One region of the Streptomyces sp. NPDC014006 genome, then DNA from elsewhere that is predicted to be linked to it. Evidence: riboswitches for the same ligand, from Rfam matches in the RefSeq annotation. Region 1 holds a riboswitch; each other region holds the start of a gene.
The links. Region 1 has a riboswitch for cyclic di-AMP ahead of ACF1GV_RS20345 (C40 family peptidase). Riboswitches for the same ligand answer to the same signal wherever they lie in the genome.

Region 1 (4,220 bases):
GTTGACGGTGAACGGCCGGGTCGGGTTGGTCGAGCTGGGCAGCACGTGCGGCTCGGAGACGACCGTCATGATGTCCGGTGCGTGCCCGCCGCCCGCACCCTCGGTGTGGTACGAGTGGATGCCGCGCCCGGCGATCGCGGCGAGCGTGTCGCCGACGAAACCGGCCTCGTTGAGGGTGTCGGTGTGGATGGCGACCTGCACGCCGGTCATGTCCGCCACGGTCAGCGCGGCGTCGATGACGGCCGGGGTCGCGCCCCAGTCCTCGTGGATCTTCAGGCCCGCGGCTCCGCCGCGGATCTGGGACAGCATCGCCTCGTGCGAGACGGTGTTGCCCTTGCCGAGGAAGCCGACGTTGACGGGGTAGGCCTCCATCGCCTCGAACATCCGGGCGAGGTGCCAGGGTCCGGGCGTGACGGTGGTCGCCTTGGAGCCCTCGGCGGGTCCGGTGCCACCGCCGACGAGGGTGGTGATGCCGGAGGCGAGGGCCTCGTCGGCGACCTGGGGGCAGATGAAGTGCACGTGCGCGTCGATGGCGCCGGCGGTCAGGATACGCCCGTTGCCCGCGATGACCTCGGTCTCGGGGCCGAGTACGAGGTCGGGGTGGACGCCGTCCATGGTGTCGGGGTTGCCGGCCTTGCCGATGCCGGTGACGCGGCCGTCGCGGATGCCGACGTCGGCCTTGATCACACCCCAGTGGTCGACGATGACGACGCCGGTGATCACGGTGTCGGGGGTGCCGTCCGCGCGGGTCGCCCGGGACTGGCCCATGGACTCGCGGATGACCTTGCCGCCGCCGAAGACGGCCTCGTCGCCGGAGCGTCCGGGGCCGCCCGAGCGGTCCTCCTCGATCTCGATCAGCAGGTCGGTGTCGGCGAGCCGGATGCGGTCGCCGGTGGTCGGGCCGAACAGGTCGGCGTAGGCGCCGCGGGAGATCTCAGGCATCGAGGGCACCTCCGACCTGGCCGCGCAGGCCGGACACCACGCGGGCACCGGCGAGGGGGACGAGTTCGACGTCGGCCGGCAGACCCGGCTCGAAGCGCACGGCGGTGCCGGCGGCGACGTTCAGCCGCTTGCCGTGGGCGGCGGCACGGTCGAACTCCAGGCCGGGGTTGGCCTCGGCGAAGTGGTAGTGGGAGCCGACCTGGACGGGACGGTCGGCGGCGTTGAGGACGGTCAGCCGGGTGACCTCGAGCCCTTCGTTGCACACGACGGGGTCCTCGGCGAAGAGGATCTCTCCGGGAATCATGGCGGGTCCCCCGTCAGATGATCGGCTCGTGGACGGTGACGAGCTTGGTCCCGTCCGGGAAGGTGGCCTCGACCTGTACGTCGTGGATCATCTCGGCGACGCCTTCCATGACGTCGTCCCGGGTGAGCAGCTTGCGTCCGGTGGCCATCAGCTCGGCGACGGTGCGGCCGTCCCGGGCGCCCTCGAGGATGTGGGAGGTGATGAGGGCGACCGCTTCGGGGTGGTTGAGCTTGAGGCCGCGGGCCCGGCGCCTGTCGGCCACATCGGCCGCCACATGGATGAGCAGTCTCTCCTGCTCGTGCGGGGTCAGTTGCACGTCCCACCTCACAGTCCTTGCTCCGGACCGTGCGGGGTCCGGCTGCCGCAGCCACCGCGACGGGACAGGTGTAACACACAGACAAATTTCCCGACCGCGCTCAATTGCGGGCAGAAAAGCCCCTGGTGGCATGGGTCGGGAGGCTAGCCCGCCAGAGTTTCAACGACGTTAACCAGCCTTTGATGATCACATGACCGGCGGTAGACCGTCCCCATACCCGACGAGGACCGCCGGGTCAGTGGGCGCCCTGCCGAGACGGACTGACCGTCTGCTCCTGCGCGGACCCCTCCGCCTCCCGCAGCTCCTCGAGTCGCTCCAGACCCCCGGCCTTCCGCCACTGCCCGCCCACACCCAAGCAGAGCGTGAGTTGATCGACCGTTATCTGGAGGTCGTCGACCTGCTCGGCGGATCAATTCGGCCTGCCCCGCGACACCTACCGGGGACTGCGTGCCGCGCGGGCGCTCGTCGCCGAGGCGGTGGCGCTGCGCGCCGTGCTGACGCTGATGCACCAGCGCACCGTGCCGCCACGGGACGGGAGTTGAGTATGCCCCGAGCTGAGTTCAAACCGACCGAACGACGTACCCACTGTCGGCCTATCCGCACGCCTTTTTTTCGGGGGGTCCGAGTTGCGCAAGAGGCGGGGCGAGAGGGCGGAATGAAGGGTTCCGCCGCTGGTCCGGGGCTCGCCGGACAAGTGGACTCCCCATCGAACACAGGGGTAACCACCCGAACGGGTGAGTGGTGAGGAACACCACAAATACCCGGTTCCGTTGGGATTTTCGGACAGTTGTGGGCCAAGATCCCTGACTGACGACAAGCCCCCGCCACAACGGCGGGGCGATCCGGGCGGACGCCGAGTCCTGCCGCCGCCCGGATGACCGGTCGACAGGAGTGGATCGGCAGGAGTGGAGGACCCAAGCACGACGGGTCGCCGGAACGGTCATGCCACGACCGGACCGAGCTGCCCTTGGGGTGAAGCCGCGTCAGCGGCCGGGCTACTTCGCCAGCCCGAATCCGACAGGTCATCCTTCACAGGCGGCTGACGAAGGGTTGCGCATGACTGCGCTCAATCGTGTCCCGTCGCTCATGGCCCGGGCCGGAACGGCTTCCGCCCTGACCATCGCCGCGTTGGGCGGCTCGATCGTGGTCCCGGGCCTCGCCTCGGAGGCCGCCGCCGCGACGCCGGCGACCAAGGCGCTGCAGATCGCCGCGTCCAAGAAGGGCGCGCCGTACCAGTGGGGCGCCACCGGGCCGCGCCGGTTCGACTGCTCGGGACTCACGCTGTACTCGTTCAAGAAGGCCGGCAAGAAGCTGCCGCGTACGGCCGCCCAGCAGTACAACAGGACGCGCCACATCCCGGCCCGCAGCCGTAAGGCCGGAGACCTGGTGTTCTTCCACTCGGGGTCGAACGTCTACCACGTCGGCATCTACGCCGGGAAGAACAAGATCTGGCACGCCCCGAGGACGGGTGACGTGGTGCGCCTGCAGAAGATCTGGACCAGGAGTGTCTGGTACGGCCGGGTGAGCTGACCGGCCGGCCCTCCTCGGTCGTGCCGTCCGCCGACGCGCCGTGGCTCAGCCGAGGAGGGCCGGCAGCGGCTCCCAGCCGTGCTCAGCGCGTTCCTGCCGCCCCGCCGGACGTCGACGACAGCCGCCCGGCGGGGGGTCCATAGGGCCGATGTGACGTGCCGTCGGCTCAGCAGGGATGTGGCTTCGGTTCCGCCTGGCCCGGCGAGGGGACCGGCTCCGGGGGGAGCGCCCAGGGCAGCTCGATGGCGACCGTCTTGCCGCCCTCGCGGGTGGGGCGGACGCGGAGTCTGCCGCCGCACTCGGCGGCCAGCCAGCGGATGATGACCATGCCGCGGCCGTTGTCCTGCTGGACGGCCGCCGGCAGCCGCTTGGGGAAGCGGGGGTGACTGTCGGTGACGCCGATCCGCAGCAGTTCGTCGCGGTCGAGCACGACGTCCACCGTGAACGTCGGGGATTGCCCGAACGTGTGCTGAACGGAGTTCGTGGCCAGTTCGGAGACGATCAACCGGATGCTGTCCGCCAGCTCCGCGTCCGACGGCAGACCCCATTCCGCCAGGGTGCCGGCCACGAAGCCGCGGGCCGCGGACACCGAGGCGGGATCGCTCGGCAGAGTGATGGATGCTTCCAGGTGGTCTGCCATGGCGACGTCGTCCCTTTCCCACGGGACCGCAGTCCGGCACGGAGCCGGTGGTTCGAGTACGGTCCCGGACTGGTGCTTCGCCGCCAGACTGCCATCACCGCACCGCTCCCGGAGGCGATCCACCGAGTTATGCATATATCTGTCGCTCGAAGCGGTGAACTCTGCCACGGCGGACCGTGTCCGGGCGGCTCGGACGGAGTAAGGAGGGGCGCATGCAGCATGGTCCCGCGGTGCGCCGCCGGAAGCTGGGCGCCGAACTGCGCGCGCTGCGCGCCCGGGCGGGACTCACCAGCGGGGAGGCGGCCCGGCTGGTGGGCTGGCACCAGTCGAAAGTCAGCCGGATCGAGACCGGCTCGAGTGGCGCGAAACCGTCCGACGTGCGCTTACTGCTGGACGCGTACGGCGTCGACGACGACGAACTGCGTGACCTGCTGCTGGTGCTGGCGGGCTCCCAGGTCGGCGGCCGGGAGCACTGGTGGCATGCCTAC
Region 2 (4,220 bases), on a different contig from region 1:
GGTCGCCCTCGGAGACGTCGAAGGGGGGCATGCGGTGCCGCCTCGCTTTCGTGCACGTCGGACACGGCACCAGGGCCGTGCGATCCAGGTGGTCGCGGCACACGTTACGGCTGAGTCGGCTGTCTTGGGCAGTGTCTAAAGAGTCCGCAGTGTCCGCCATGTCCTTGTCGGGGGTGCCGATTCCGGCTCAGCATCCTTTGTGGGGAACACGGACGGAGGGCATCCGTTCCGCCGGGGGACACGTGGGGGACCGTGGCCGGCAGTGCCGCAAGCCTGCCGTTCCGGGCCGGCCGTGAAGTACCGGCCTCGATCGTGAAGTTCGGTCACCACCCGCTGCACCACGGCGGTGTCGGGGCGGTCCGCGGTCTGGGGCGTCTGGGCGTGCCCAAATACGCGATCACCGAGGACTCCTGCACCCCGGCCGCCGCCTCCCGTTGTCTGCGGCGCGCGTTCGTGTGGCCGACGACGGGCGCGGAGGGAGCGGGGCACCTGGTCGAAGGGCTGCTGCGGATCGGGCGCCGGATCGGGCGGCCGACCGTGCTGATCCCGGCCGGCGAGCAAGCACGGGCTGCACGAGCTGTGCGCGGAACGCGGCGTCCCCGGTCCGGCGGCCGCGTTCCCGCGGTGTACGACGACAGCGTGCCTTCGCTCCGGAGGCGCCGGATCGGGCGGTGAACGGGTGACCTGCGGGGTCCGTATTCTCTGATCATGGCCGCACCCCTCGCATATGCCCTCATCGCCACTGACCTGGACGGAACGCTGCTGCGCGGCGACGACACGCTCTCCGACCGGTCCCGGGCCGCGCTCGCGCGGGTGGCGGACGCCGGTGCCCTGCACTTGGTGGTGACGGGCCGCCCGGCGCCCCGGGTGCGGCCGCTGCTGGAGGACCTCGGCTGCACGGGGCTTGCGGTGTGCGGCCAGGGCGCGCAGGTGTACGACGCGGGGGCCGGCCGTCTGCTGTGGTCGGTGACCCTCGACCGGGAGCTGGCCGAGACCGCGCTCGGCAAGATCGAGGCCGAGGTGGGGGAGGTGTACGCCGCCGTCGACCAGGACGGCGTGGACGGGCTGACGCTGATCGAGCCCGGCTACCGGATGCCGCACCCGACGCTGCCGGCGGTGCGGGTCGGGCGGCGCGACGATCTGTGGGGCGAGCCGATCAGCAAGGTGCTGCTGCGCCATCCGGAGCTGTCCGACGACGAGCTGGCGGCGACGGCGCGCGCGGTGGTCGGTTCGCTGGCGACGGTCACCATGTCGGGGCCGGGGACCGTGGAGCTGCAGCCGTGCGGTGTCACCAAGGCGACGGGGCTCGCACGGGCGGCCGACCATCTCGGGCTGAGCGCCGGGCGGGCGCTGGCGTTCGGGGACATGCCCAACGACATCCCGATGTTCGCCTGGGCCGCCCGCGGGGTGGCCATGGCCAACGCCCATCCGGAGCTGAAGGCCGTGGCCGACGAGGTCACCTTGTCGAACGAGGACGACGGCATCGCCGTCGTCCTCGAACGACTCTTCGGGTGAGGCAGTGGCTCAGTACGCGCTGAACACGTTGTCGATCGAGCCGTAGCGGGCGGCCGCGTAGTTGCAGGCCGCGGTGATGTTGGCGATCGGGTCGTACGGGTCCATGGAGGTGCCGGACACGTGGTAGGCGAGGAACGTCGGGTCGATCACCTGGAGCAGGCCCTTGGACGGGGTACCGGCGGCCGCGTTGGAGTCCCACAGGTTGATGGCGGCGGGGTTGCCGGAGGACTCGCGAATGATGTTGCGGTAGATCCCGTCGTAGGTGCCCGGGATGCCGTGCTTGGACATGATGTCCAGCGACTGGCGGATCCAGCCGTCGAGGTTGTTCGGGTAGACCGAGTTGGCGGCCGTGATCACGGTGGCGCTGGTGGCCGGGGTGGCCGCGGAGGCGCTGGTCGCGCCGAAGAGCGGCAGCGCGAGGGCGGCGGCACCGGCGCCGGCGACGGCGAGGGTGCGGACGAGGCGGGACGTGCGGGTGCGGCGGTGCTGATCGGCAGCAGGCATGGCGAACTTCCTCTCCGGCGCCTACGAGGTGAGCTGTCGGGTTCGGGCTGGAGATGCCCGGCCGGCCGCGGATGCGGCACGGCTTCACCCCGAGCCGGTCCGGGGCGTCGTCGGGGCGACGACGTCCGGTTCGGCGACTTACCTGGGTCCCCCGCTCCTGCCGTACACGGATGAGTTGGTCCGATGGTGGATGCCGGACGGCGGCAGGATTAGGCGTCCATCCGACAGGCCGGGAAGTTATGCGAGAGCACATGCCGGGAACAAGTACTGGTTTCACCTATCGCCCTGGTTGACCTTGGTCGGGCTGTTTGGGGTGCTTGATCCTTTGCGATCGCCAAGGGTCAACTCGCTTGTGGGGACAGGCGAAATGCGGGGTAGACGCACCGAGGGCCGGTGAGGGGCGCGCGTGACCCAATTCACTGGTGTCACAGCTGCAACACATTTGCCGCCAAGACGACTAAGGTGAATCGGCTGATTAATTACGGCAAAGCGGGCAGTCGGGTCGTGTTGTGACGCGGTGGGGCGGGGTGGCTCGCGGAGGGTGGGGGTGGTCTTCGCGACGCGAGCATGGTTGATATCGGTACTTTTCAGCTGATCAGATTTGATCGATAAACATATCGGGCGTGATCCGATACCGCCTGGCCTGTAACCGTGGGCGCTATCGGTGATCGAAACGTGACCGGATACGCTGACTTGAGTGATGGCAGCGACCTATCGACAAACCGTGTAATCGCCTACCGGCACCAGCAGACAGGAGACCCCTCGTGACCGTCGTCGGGCCGTTCGGGCTTAGCGTGCGGGACCAGGCTCTCGAGGCCGATGTCCAGGCCGGATTGGCGGCTGTCGAGGAAGGGCTGCTCGAGGCCACCAAGAGCGAGGTTCCCTTCATCACGGAGGCCGCGCAGCACCTGGTGCGGGCGGGTGGGAAGCGGTTCCGGCCGCTCCTCGTGATGCTGGCGGCGCAGTTCGGCGACCCGTATGCGCCGGGGGTCGTCCCGTCGGCGGTCGTGGTCGAGCTGACCCACCTGGCGACGCTGTACCACGACGACGTCATGGACGAGGCCGCCGTACGGCGTGGCGTGCCCAGCGCGAACACCCGGTGGGGTAACTCGGTCGCCGTACTGACCGGCGACTTTCTCTTCGCGCGCGCCTCGCAGATCCTCGCCGACCTCGGGCCCGAGGCGGTGCGGGTGCAGGCACTGGCGTTCGAGCGGCTGGTCACCGGGCAGATCCTGGAGACCGCGGGGCCGCAGGACGGGCGCGACCCGGTCGACCACTACCTCGAGGTGCTCGGCGGCAAGACGGGCTCGCTGGTGGCGGTGTCGTGCAGGTTCGGCGCGATGATGTCCGGCGCCGACGAGACGGTCGTGGACGTGCTGACCCAGTACGGGGAGCGGCTGGGCGTCGCCTTCCAGCTGGCCGACGACGTGCTCGACATCGCCTCCGACTCGCACGAGTCCGGCAAGACGCCGGGAACGGATCTTCGCGAGGGTATCCCGACGCTGCCGGTGCTGCGGCTGCGGGAGCGGGCCGAGCGGCTGGGGCTGCCGGAGGACCGGGCGCTGTGCGAGCTGCTGGACTCCGATCTGAGCGACGACGCGCGACACGCGGAGGCGCTGACCGCGCTGCGTGCGCACCCCGCGCTGGAGCAGGCGCGGCGTGACACGGTCCGGTACGCCGAAGAGGCGCGGGCGGCGCTGGCGCCGCTGCGGGAGTGCGACGCCAAGGCGGCGCTGATGGAGCTGTGCGACGCGGTGGTGCACCGGGCGGGCTGACGGCAGCACCGGGCCGGCTGACGGCCGCACCGGGCCGGCTGACGGAATCCGTCCGGACCGTTCCCTCTTCTGCGGGCGACGGCCCCCACCCCTGGGTGGAGCCCGAACCCCCGCCCCCGTAGCTCCCCAGGTCCCCACCTCCCCTACGGGTAGGGGGACCTGATCCCTCGCCACGTCATACCCCAGAAGTACATGCAGTTGCGTCCACGGAGTGACGCTTCCCGGCGGCCGATTTGGTCTCATGGAAAGCACGGAAGACACCACTCCTCACCGATTCGGGTGAGAATGGCGGCTTGGGGTGGGGCCCGCCGGGAGTACACGCCGCGGGTCACGGGACGGACAGCCGCCGCCGACGACGGAGGTAGCGCACACATGGCACCGTATGGAAGCGATGACAGGGCGACGGCCGTGCAGGAGCCGGCCGGC
Region 3 (4,220 bases), on a different contig from region 1:
CGAGCAGCCGGATCCTGGTCGCCGTGGAGAAACGGTCCCGGTCCTTCACGGCCATGCCGGCCTCCCCTTTCACACGCGCGTACGTCCCCGGACACGGTACGGGACCGAGTACGGGGACGTACGTACGACTGGCTAAGCCTTACGCCAGGATGGGTCAGCCCTTGGAGACCGCGCCCCGGAAGCGGGGGAACGCGCTGCGGCCGGCGTACACCGCGGCGTCGTCGAGGATCTCCTCGATGCGCAGCAGCTGGTTGTACTTGGCGACGCGCTCGGAGCGGGCCGGGGCACCGGTCTTGATCTGGCCGCAGTTGGTGGCGACGGCGAGGTCGGCGATGGTGACGTCCTCGGTCTCGCCGGAGCGGTGGGACATCATGCACTTGTAGCCGTTGCGCTGGGCCAGCTCGACGGCGTCCAGGGTCTCGGTGAGCGAGCCGATCTGGTTGACCTTCACCAGCAGGGCGTTGGCGGCGCCCTCCTCGATGCCGCGGGCCAGGCGCTCGGGGTTGGTGACGAACAGATCGTCACCGACGAGCTGGACCTTGTCACCGAGCTTGGCGGTGATGGTCTTCCAGCCCTCCCAGTCGTCCTCGAACAGCGGGTCCTCGATGGAGACCAGCGGGTACGCCTCGACCAGCTCGGCGTAGTACTCGGTCATCTCCTCGGCGGAGCGGTTCTTGCCCTCGAAGACGTAGGAGCCGTCCTTGTAGAACTCGGACGCGGCCACGTCGAGGGCGAGGGCGATCTGCTCGCCGGGGGTGTAGCCGGCCTCCTTGATCGCCTCGAGGATGAGGTCGAGGGCCTCGCGGTTGGAGCCGAGGTTCGGGGCGAAGCCGCCCTCGTCGCCGAGGCCGGTGGCCAGGCCCTTGGACTTCAGGACCTTCTTCAGGGTGTGGTAGACCTCGGCGCCCCAGCGAAGGGCCTCGGAGAAGGACTCCGCGCCGATCGGGGCGATCATGAACTCCTGGATGTCCACGTTGGAGTCGGCGTGCGAGCCGCCGTTCAGGATGTTCATCATCGGCACCGGCAGCAGGTGCGCGTTCGGGCCGCCCAGGTAGCGGAACAGCGGCAGGTCGCTGGCCTCGGAGGCGGCGTGGGCGACGGCGAGGGAGACGCCGAGGATGGCGTTGGCGCCCAGCGAGCCCTTGTTGTCGGTGGCGTCCAGGTCGAACATGGCCTGGTCGATCAGACGCTGCTCGGTGGCGTCGTAGCCGACCAGCTCCGGGCCGATCTGCTCGATGACGGCCAGCACGGCCTTCTCGACACCCTTGCCCTGGTAACGGCTGGCGTCGCCGTCACGGAGCTCGATGGCCTCGAAGGCGCCCGTCGAGGCGCCGGACGGGACGGCGGCACGCCCGGTGCTGCCGTCGTCGAGGCCGACCTCGACCTCGACCGTGGGGTTGCCTCGGGAGTCCAGGATTTCCCGGGCTACGACGACGTCGATGGACGGCACGAGCATCTCCTTCGTGGATGTGACGCTGAAAGTGCGGGGCTGGTGAGCCTTGCGACTAGAGCCTAACCGCCCCGGGGCCATCGGCCAGCCGACCGCCCGGCCCGTGGACAGACAGACCGTACCCATTGTTCACCGTCGGAACAAAGGGGGGTGGCGTTCTGGCCGAATATTCGCCGAACCGGCGGCAGACAAAACCCGCCCCGGTGCGTACGGGGGAACACGCACCGGGGCGGGGAGCCCATGGGGACGGGGAGCGGCCCTTGGCCTGCCGGCTGCCGCTTTACTTCAGGTGCAGCTGCTGGCCCGGGTAGATCAGGTTGGCGTCCTCGACGATGTCCTTGTTCAGGTCGAACAGCTTCTTCCAGCCGCCGGCGACCTTGTGCTTCTCGGCGATGGAGCTGAGGGTGTCGCCCTTGACGACCTTGTACTCGCCGTCGCCCTTCTTGACCTTCTTGCCGGTCGGGGTGGTGACGGTCTTCGAGCTGTGCTTCTTCTGCGACTGCGCCGGGCGCTCACTGGAGCGGGAGGCGCTCTGCTGCTCGGTGGAGCGCGTCGTGGTGGTGCCCTGGGAGGACGAGCCGCTGCTCTGGGAGGAGCTCGAGGAGGCGCCGCCGTCGTTGGGGGTGCTCGACAGGCCCGTGCCGCAGACCGGCCAGGCGCCCTTGCCCTGGGAGGCGAGGACCTTCTCGGCCACCTGGATCTGCTGCGCCTTGCTGGCCTCGTTGGCCTGCGGGGCGTAGGCGGTACCGCCGTACGCGGCCCAGGTGGAGGCGGAGAACTGCAGGCCGCCGTAGTAACCGTTGCCGGTGTTGATGGACCAGTTGCCGCCGGACTCGCACTGGGCGACCGCGTCCCACTCGGAGGTGGTGGCGGCGGAGGCGTTGCCGGCCGCCATCAGCGGAGCGGCGACGGCGGCACCGGTGACACCGGCGATCGCGATGGCGCGGGTGGCCTTGGAGGGACGACGGTGCTTGCCCTTGCCGGAAAACAGCATGGTGGATCCCCTCACCGACGCCTGCGAGGTGAGCTGTCGGGTTCGGGCCGGTTGAGTTGCCCGGCCACCCCTCCCCTGGAGGAGGTGTGGCTTCACCCCTAGCCGCTCCGGCTCAACTGCCGGGCGCGGCGCTTACCTTGGGTCCCCCGCTCCTGCCTGCGGCGCGTTAAGCGACGAGTGTTCCCGTGCGGCCGCTGGCAGGATTCGGCGTTGCGGCCGGCCGGGGCTCGCGGTGGCGAGCGGTCATGACCGTAGACAGGCGATCGGCCGAATTTCAAAGACGATCACGGCTTCTGAGACTCATCCCACACTTTCACCAAAGCGGACATTAGTCTCGAAACAGGGCGTCAACTCCCGCTACTTTTCGCCCGTTTCGCCACCGACAAGCAGGGTCTGACCGGGCACGATGTGGCTCGGGTCGGCACCGATCGCGTCCTGGTTCTCCGCGTACAGCGCGCGCCACCCGCCCGCGACGCCAAGGGAGTCGGCGATGGACGTGAGGCTGTCCCCGTCGCGCACGGTGTAGCGCGAGGCGTGCCGGCCCGAGACGGGCGTCGCGCCGGCTTCGGTCACTTCTTCCTGTGCACTGACGCCTCGGTGGCGGCCGCCGCCGTCGAGGGCGCCGGTGTCGACGAGCCCCGAATCCCCGACGATCTGGCGCAGGTTGTCCGGATCGTCGCTGTTTGCGGCACCGGTGGAGGCGCTGTCGGACGGCTGCGAGGTGCCGTGCTCCGCACTTCCGGACGCGCCGGACTCGCCGGCACCGCCCGCGGACGGGGTGGTGGACGACAGGCCGTCAGAGGGCTGCGCGGGGCTGCCCGTGGAGGGAGTGCCGGCCGCCGTACCGGAGGGCGTGCCGGAGGAGTCGGGCAAGCCGGGCGAGTCCACCGAACCGGAGATTCCGGATGATCCGGAGGTATCGGTGGATCCGGAGGTACCGGCCGAACCGGAGGAGTCGGGTGAACCAGTGGACCCGCCCGAGCCGGAGGAGTCCGATCCGGCGGTGGCGCCGGTGGAGGCCGAGCCGCCGCCCGGCGTGTCGCCCGGTACACCCGTGTCGATGTCGGGTGCGGAGGTGTCGGCGGACAGGCCCGACGTCAGCCCGCACACCGTCCAGTGGCCGACGCCCTGGTCGGCGAGGACCTTCTCGGCGACGGCTATCTGCTGCGAGCGGCTGGCGAGGTCGGGGCGGGCCGCGTACTCCAGGCCGCCGTGGCCCTCCCAGTCCTCCTGCGACAGGTGCAGACCGCCGTACAGCCCGATTCCGGGGTTGTCGCTCCAGCGGCCGCCGCTCTCGCACTCGGCCACCTTGTCCCACGTCGTGCCGTCGGCCGCGTGGGCGCTCGCCGCGCCGAGCAGCGGGATGGCGATGGCGGAGCCGGTCACTCCGGCCGCGACGAGGAGTGCCGGAGCCTGACGGGGGCGACGGTGTCGACCGTTCCCGGAGAGCATGCGGTGACCTTTCGCAAGACAGCAGTGACCAGCGCGACGCCTTGAGGCAGCGGCGTCACGCTGACGAGTGAACGTATCGGCAGACGATCGTCAGTCACAAGTTCATGCCGCGCAGATCACGTGAAGATCACAAAGTTGAAGAGGTGTCATTTTCCTGTGTGCCCTCGGGCGTGAACACCACCGGCAACTGCCGCAGCCCCCGCATGATGAGACCGCCACGCCAGCGCAAGTCGTCTGGCTCCGCGTCCAGTTGGAGGTCGGGCAGCCGGGTGAGCAGGGTGGCGAGGGCGGCCTGGCCCTCCAGGCGGGCCAGCGGGGCGCCCA
Region 4 (4,220 bases), on a different contig from region 1:
TGATGCTGCCCTGGCCCGCGCAGCCGTGGCCCGGTCCCGGGGCGGCGCGGCCGTACCTGCCGTACGCCGGGCAGGCGGGGTACGCGGGGTACGCCGGGTACGGAGCCCATCCGGCGTACCCGGCGTACAACCCCTACCGGTCGTAGCAGCCGCAACGGCAACCGTCACCGAGCGCCGCGGACGCCGGAGAGCGTCGGTCAGGCCGACGCCCGCGTCAGCCGTGCCAGCTCCGCTTCCGTCAGGGTCAGCTCCGCCACGCTCAGCAGCGCCGGGAGCTGGTCCGTGGTGCGGGCCGAGGCGATGGGGGCGGCGACCGTCGGCTGCGCGGCGAGCCAGGCGAGGGCGACCGTGGCCACGGGGGCGTCATGGGCCTGGGCGACCTCGTCCAGGGCGGTGAGGACCGCGCGGCCGCGCTCGGAGTTCAGGTGCTGCGCGGCGCCGCCCGCCCGCGGGCTGTCCACGCTCGCCCCGGGCCGGTACTTGCCGGTGAGGAAGCCGGAGGCCAGCGCGTAGTACGGGACGGCGGCGAGGCCGGCGCCGGCGGCGACGTCCTGGAGGTCGCCCTCGTAGGTGTCGCGCGAGACGAGGTTGTAGTGCGGCTGGAGCGCCACGTACCGGGCGAGGCCCTCGCGGTCGGAGAACTCCAGGGAGGCCCGCAGGCGCTCGGCGGAGATGTTGGAGGCGGCGATATGGCGGACCTTGCCGGCCTTCACCAGCTCGTCCAGGGCGCCGATGATCTCCTCGACCGGCACCTCGGGCTGGTCGTAGTGGGTGTAGTAGAGGTCGATGTGGTCGGTGCCGAGGCGGCGCAGAGAGGCGTCGGCGGCGGCCTTGATGTTCGCCGCGCTCAGTCCCCGGTACTCGGGGTGCTGGCTGACCTTGGTGGCGATGACGACGTCGTCGCGGTTGCCCCGGGCCTTGATCCAGCTGCCGATGATCGTCTCGGACTCTCCGCCCTGGTTGCCCTCGGCCCAGGCGGAGTAGGCGTCGGCGGTGTCGATGAAGTTGCCGCCGGCGGCGCTGTAGGCGTCGAGGACGGCGAAGGAGGTCGTCTCGTCGGCGGTCCAGCCGAAGACGTTGCCGCCGAGGGCGAGCGGGAAGACCTCGAGGTCGGACGCACCGAGCTTGCGAAGAGCAGTCATGCCCCGTTTCAACGCCCCGGCGTCATCGGCCCATTCCGCACGGAAACCAACAGCGGGCAAACACTTGGGCGCACACGAACCGGCAGCCCTGACGTCGGGGGGTGTGCCGTCAGGACCGCCGGGGATCGGGAGCCGGACGAGGTGTCAGGGGTTGAGGCCCTTGTCCTGCAGCCACGCCATGGGGTCGATGCCGGAGGCCTGCCCGTCGGGGTGCACCTCCAGGTGCAGGTGCGGGCCGGTGACGTTGCCGGTGGCGCCCACGCGGCCGATGACGTCCCCGGTGGCGACCTTCTGCCCGACGCTGACGCTGATCGACGACTGGTGGCAGAACCACAGCTCGGTGCCGTCGTCGAGGGTGAGGATCGTGCGGTAGCCGTAGGAGCCGGCCCAGCCCGCCTCGGTGATGGTGCCGCTGTGAACGGCCTTGATCAGCGTGCCGGTGGGGGCGGCGAAGTCCAGGCCGGTGTGGTAGCCGGAGGCCCACATGGAGCCGGCCTGCCCGAAGCGGGAGGTGAGGGTGTACGAGGAGGTCGGCAGCACGTACTGCTTGGCGAGCTCGGCGAGGCGCTCGGCCTCGGCCTTCTTCTTCGCCTCCTCCTCCGCCTTCTCCTTCGCGGCGGCGGCCTTGGCGGCGGCCTCCTTCTCGGCCTGCGCGGCGGCCTCGGCGGCCTGCTTGACGACAGCGGCCTCGGCGGCGGTCTGCGCCTTGACGTCGACCTGGACCTGCTGCGACTCGGCCTGCGCCATGATCCGGTTGCGCAGCGTCTCACCGGCGCCGGCGGCCTGCTGCCCGTCGTCGGTGATGACGCCCATGTCGGTGAGCGGGGTGGCGGAGCCCTGGGGCCGGTCGTCCTCGTGGTCGGAGATCAGCGAGGCGACCGAGGGCAGGTCGGGCATGGAGATGGAGACCGGCGGCTTGCCGGTCTGCGCGCTGGCCATACCGCCCGCGCCGACGGCGGCGATAACGCCGACGCCGAGGACGGTGGAGCTGCGGGCGAGTCCGCCGCGCTGCTTGGCGACGCGGTGCCGGCCGCGGACGGGACGGACGGACTCCTCGGTGGGATTCCACTCCTCCCAAGGGCCCTCGTCGGTGCGGTGGCCGCCGTAGACCAAGGTCTCGGGGCCCTGCTGGTTCGGCACGGACGGGGCTGTCGGGGCAGGCCGGTTGGACGCCACGCGGGCGTACTCCTTTCCTTCCGTCTCGCCTACCGGGTTAGCTGACGGGTTCGGAGCAGGAAGGTCTCCTACGCGCGTATACCGGCCGTCGATCGACGGCGGCTGACGCGAGATTCACCCCAAAGTGGTGGTTCCCCGGTTCCCTACGGGATTCGGCGCGTGAGCGCGGAGCCGTCTCTTGTGACGGCTGGGACGACCGCGCTGCGTTATCGAACGTTAATAGACCGGGTAGCCGGATTCCAAGCCGTTCGTCTTGATCATTAACATTCTTGGCCTGGACTTTCACGCCACGACCGGCCCAAAAGGGGCGACTTGACCGCCCCTCAGGCGTCACGTCCAAAACCTTGTTTCGGTGATGGTGCATCAATTGTTATGCACAGGGCGCTCGTCCGCTCACACATGGTGACCTTCACGGTCGGCGTACGGCGAGCAGCGCCATGTCGTCCGCCATGCCGCCGCCGGAGTGCCGCCGGACATCCTTCGCGACGGCGGCGAGCAGGGCGCCGGGCTCGGTGACGACACGTCCGGTGAGTCGCGCCTCGACGTCGTAGAAGCGGCCGTGGCGGTCGCGGCTCTCGGAGAGGCCGTCGGTGTACAGCAACAGCGTGGCGCCGCCGGGAAGCGCGGCCTCCTCCGAGCGGTCGGGCCAGGGGGCCAGCTCGCCCATGCCGAGCGGCAGCGCGGGTTCGGCGGGCAGCAGCGTGCGCAGGGTGCCGTCGGCGTACAGCAGCACCGGCGGCGGATGGCCGCGGTTGAGGACGCGGACCACCCAGTCGCCGTGCGGGAGTTCGGCGAGGACGGCGGTGGTGAACCCCTCGAACGCGTCCAGCCCGTCGCGCCGGGCGCCCTCCCGGGCCAGCGCCTGCTCCAGCCGCTGGGCGACCGCCTCCAAGGTGGCCTCCTGCTCGGCGGCCTCCCGGAACGCCCCGATGACCACGGCCACGGCGGCGACCGCGCCCATCCCCTTGCCGCGCACGTCCCCGACGATCAGCCGGACACCGTACGGGCTGTCCTGAACGGCGTACAGATCGCCGCCGATGAAGGCGTCGGCGCGGGCGGCCTCGTAGCGGGCGGCGATCTGGAACACGCCGATCTGCTCGGCGGGTTCGGGCAGTACGGCGCGCTGGGCGGCCTCGGCGACCTCGCGCGCGGAGGCGAGCTGCTCGCTGCTGCGGCGCGCGAGGGCGTTGATCAGGACAGCCAGGACGGCGACCGTGGCGACCGTCACCAGCTCGGTGACGGCGTCCGTGTGCCAGACGATGCCGATCGTCAGGTGCAGGCCGAGCACGACGGCGACGGCGGCGAGCCCGGTGAGCACGGTGCCGCGGCGGCTGTAGAGCGGGGCCGCGACCAGGGGCGCGGCGGTGAAGAAGGGGGCCGCGGTGAAGTCGGACGGGGTGCAGTAGTCGTAGACCGCGCCGGCGGCGATCAGCAGCGCCGGCAGGATCCGGACGAAGGCCCGCGCGACGGAGATCCTCCGGCCCTCCTCGGGCCGCGGCTCCCCACCGCCCCAAGGGCCTGCGTCCGGCACAGGGTCACCTGGCAGCCGCACGGCGGCACCGGGGGCGCGTGCGCCGGGGCTGAGATCGAGGGCGGGGGCGCAGCCGCGGGCCCCGGGGTCGGTCCCGGCGTCGGGAACCCACCCGTCGGCCAGGGAGTCCCTCCCGGCCTCGGGAACGCGCCCAGCGGTTCGGGGGTACGGCCCGTCGTCCGTCGCGTCACCAGGCCGCACCGCTCGTCTCCCACCGTCCCTGTCGGTCGTCGTCCCGCCCGTCCAGGTTTGCCGGTGCGGGCGCGGACGGCGAGTGGTGAGGGCCGACCGGATGACGCCGGGCGGCAGGCCCGGAGGAGCCGGCCGACAGAAAAAACCGAGGGCCGGAAACCTTTCGGCTTCCGGCCCTC

Region 2: linked by a shared signal. The riboswitch ahead of ACF1GV_RS27265 (transglycosylase SLT domain-containing protein) and the one ahead of ACF1GV_RS20345 (C40 family peptidase) in region 1 are both predicted to bind cyclic di-AMP.
Region 3: linked by a shared signal. The riboswitch ahead of ACF1GV_RS23820 (transglycosylase family protein) and the one ahead of ACF1GV_RS20345 (C40 family peptidase) in region 1 are both predicted to bind cyclic di-AMP.
Region 4: linked by a shared signal. The riboswitch ahead of ACF1GV_RS15145 (M23 family metallopeptidase) and the one ahead of ACF1GV_RS20345 (C40 family peptidase) in region 1 are both predicted to bind cyclic di-AMP.

The regions. Positions count from the first base shown of each region.
Region 1 is NZ_JBICAJ010000005.1:460,242-464,461, forward strand. Features, by position in the region: gene ACF1GV_RS20325 (urease subunit alpha) at 1-942, opposite strand, end outside; gene ACF1GV_RS20330 (urease subunit beta) at 935-1,246, opposite strand; gene ACF1GV_RS20335 (urease subunit gamma) at 1,260-1,562, opposite strand; partial or broken gene ACF1GV_RS20340 (hypothetical protein) at 1,837-2,077, shown strand; cyclic di-AMP (ydaO/yuaA leader) riboswitch at 2,404-2,615, shown strand; gene ACF1GV_RS20345 (C40 family peptidase) at 2,619-3,092, shown strand; gene ACF1GV_RS20350 (ATP-binding protein) at 3,259-3,732, opposite strand; gene ACF1GV_RS20355 (helix-turn-helix domain-containing protein) at 3,945-4,220, shown strand, end outside.
Region 2 is NZ_JBICAJ010000008.1:294,414-298,633, reverse strand. Features, by position in the region: gene fahA (fumarylacetoacetase) at 1-31, opposite strand, end outside; partial or broken gene ACF1GV_RS27275 (ATP-grasp domain-containing protein) at 274-625, shown strand; gene ACF1GV_RS27270 (HAD family hydrolase) at 709-1,515, shown strand; gene ACF1GV_RS27265 (transglycosylase SLT domain-containing protein) at 1,525-2,019, opposite strand; cyclic di-AMP (ydaO/yuaA leader) riboswitch at 2,025-2,207, opposite strand; gene ACF1GV_RS27260 (polyprenyl synthetase family protein) at 2,784-3,794, shown strand; gene ACF1GV_RS27255 (outer membrane lipoprotein carrier protein LolA) at 4,167-4,220, shown strand, end outside.
Region 3 is NZ_JBICAJ010000007.1:91,930-96,149, forward strand. Features, by position in the region: gene ACF1GV_RS23810 (septum formation initiator family protein) at 1-55, opposite strand, end outside; gene eno (phosphopyruvate hydratase) at 155-1,450, opposite strand; gene ACF1GV_RS23820 (transglycosylase family protein) at 1,731-2,444, opposite strand; cyclic di-AMP (ydaO/yuaA leader) riboswitch at 2,448-2,618, opposite strand; gene ACF1GV_RS23825 (transglycosylase family protein) at 2,802-3,896, opposite strand; gene ACF1GV_RS23830 (cytochrome P450) at 4,024-4,220, opposite strand, start outside.
Region 4 is NZ_JBICAJ010000003.1:628,135-632,354, reverse strand. Features, by position in the region: gene ACF1GV_RS15155 (PrsW family intramembrane metalloprotease) at 1-146, shown strand, start outside; gene ACF1GV_RS15150 (aldo/keto reductase) at 198-1,142, opposite strand; gene ACF1GV_RS15145 (M23 family metallopeptidase) at 1,287-2,318, opposite strand; cyclic di-AMP (ydaO/yuaA leader) riboswitch at 2,330-2,486, opposite strand; gene ACF1GV_RS15140 (PP2C family protein-serine/threonine phosphatase) at 2,728-3,849, opposite strand.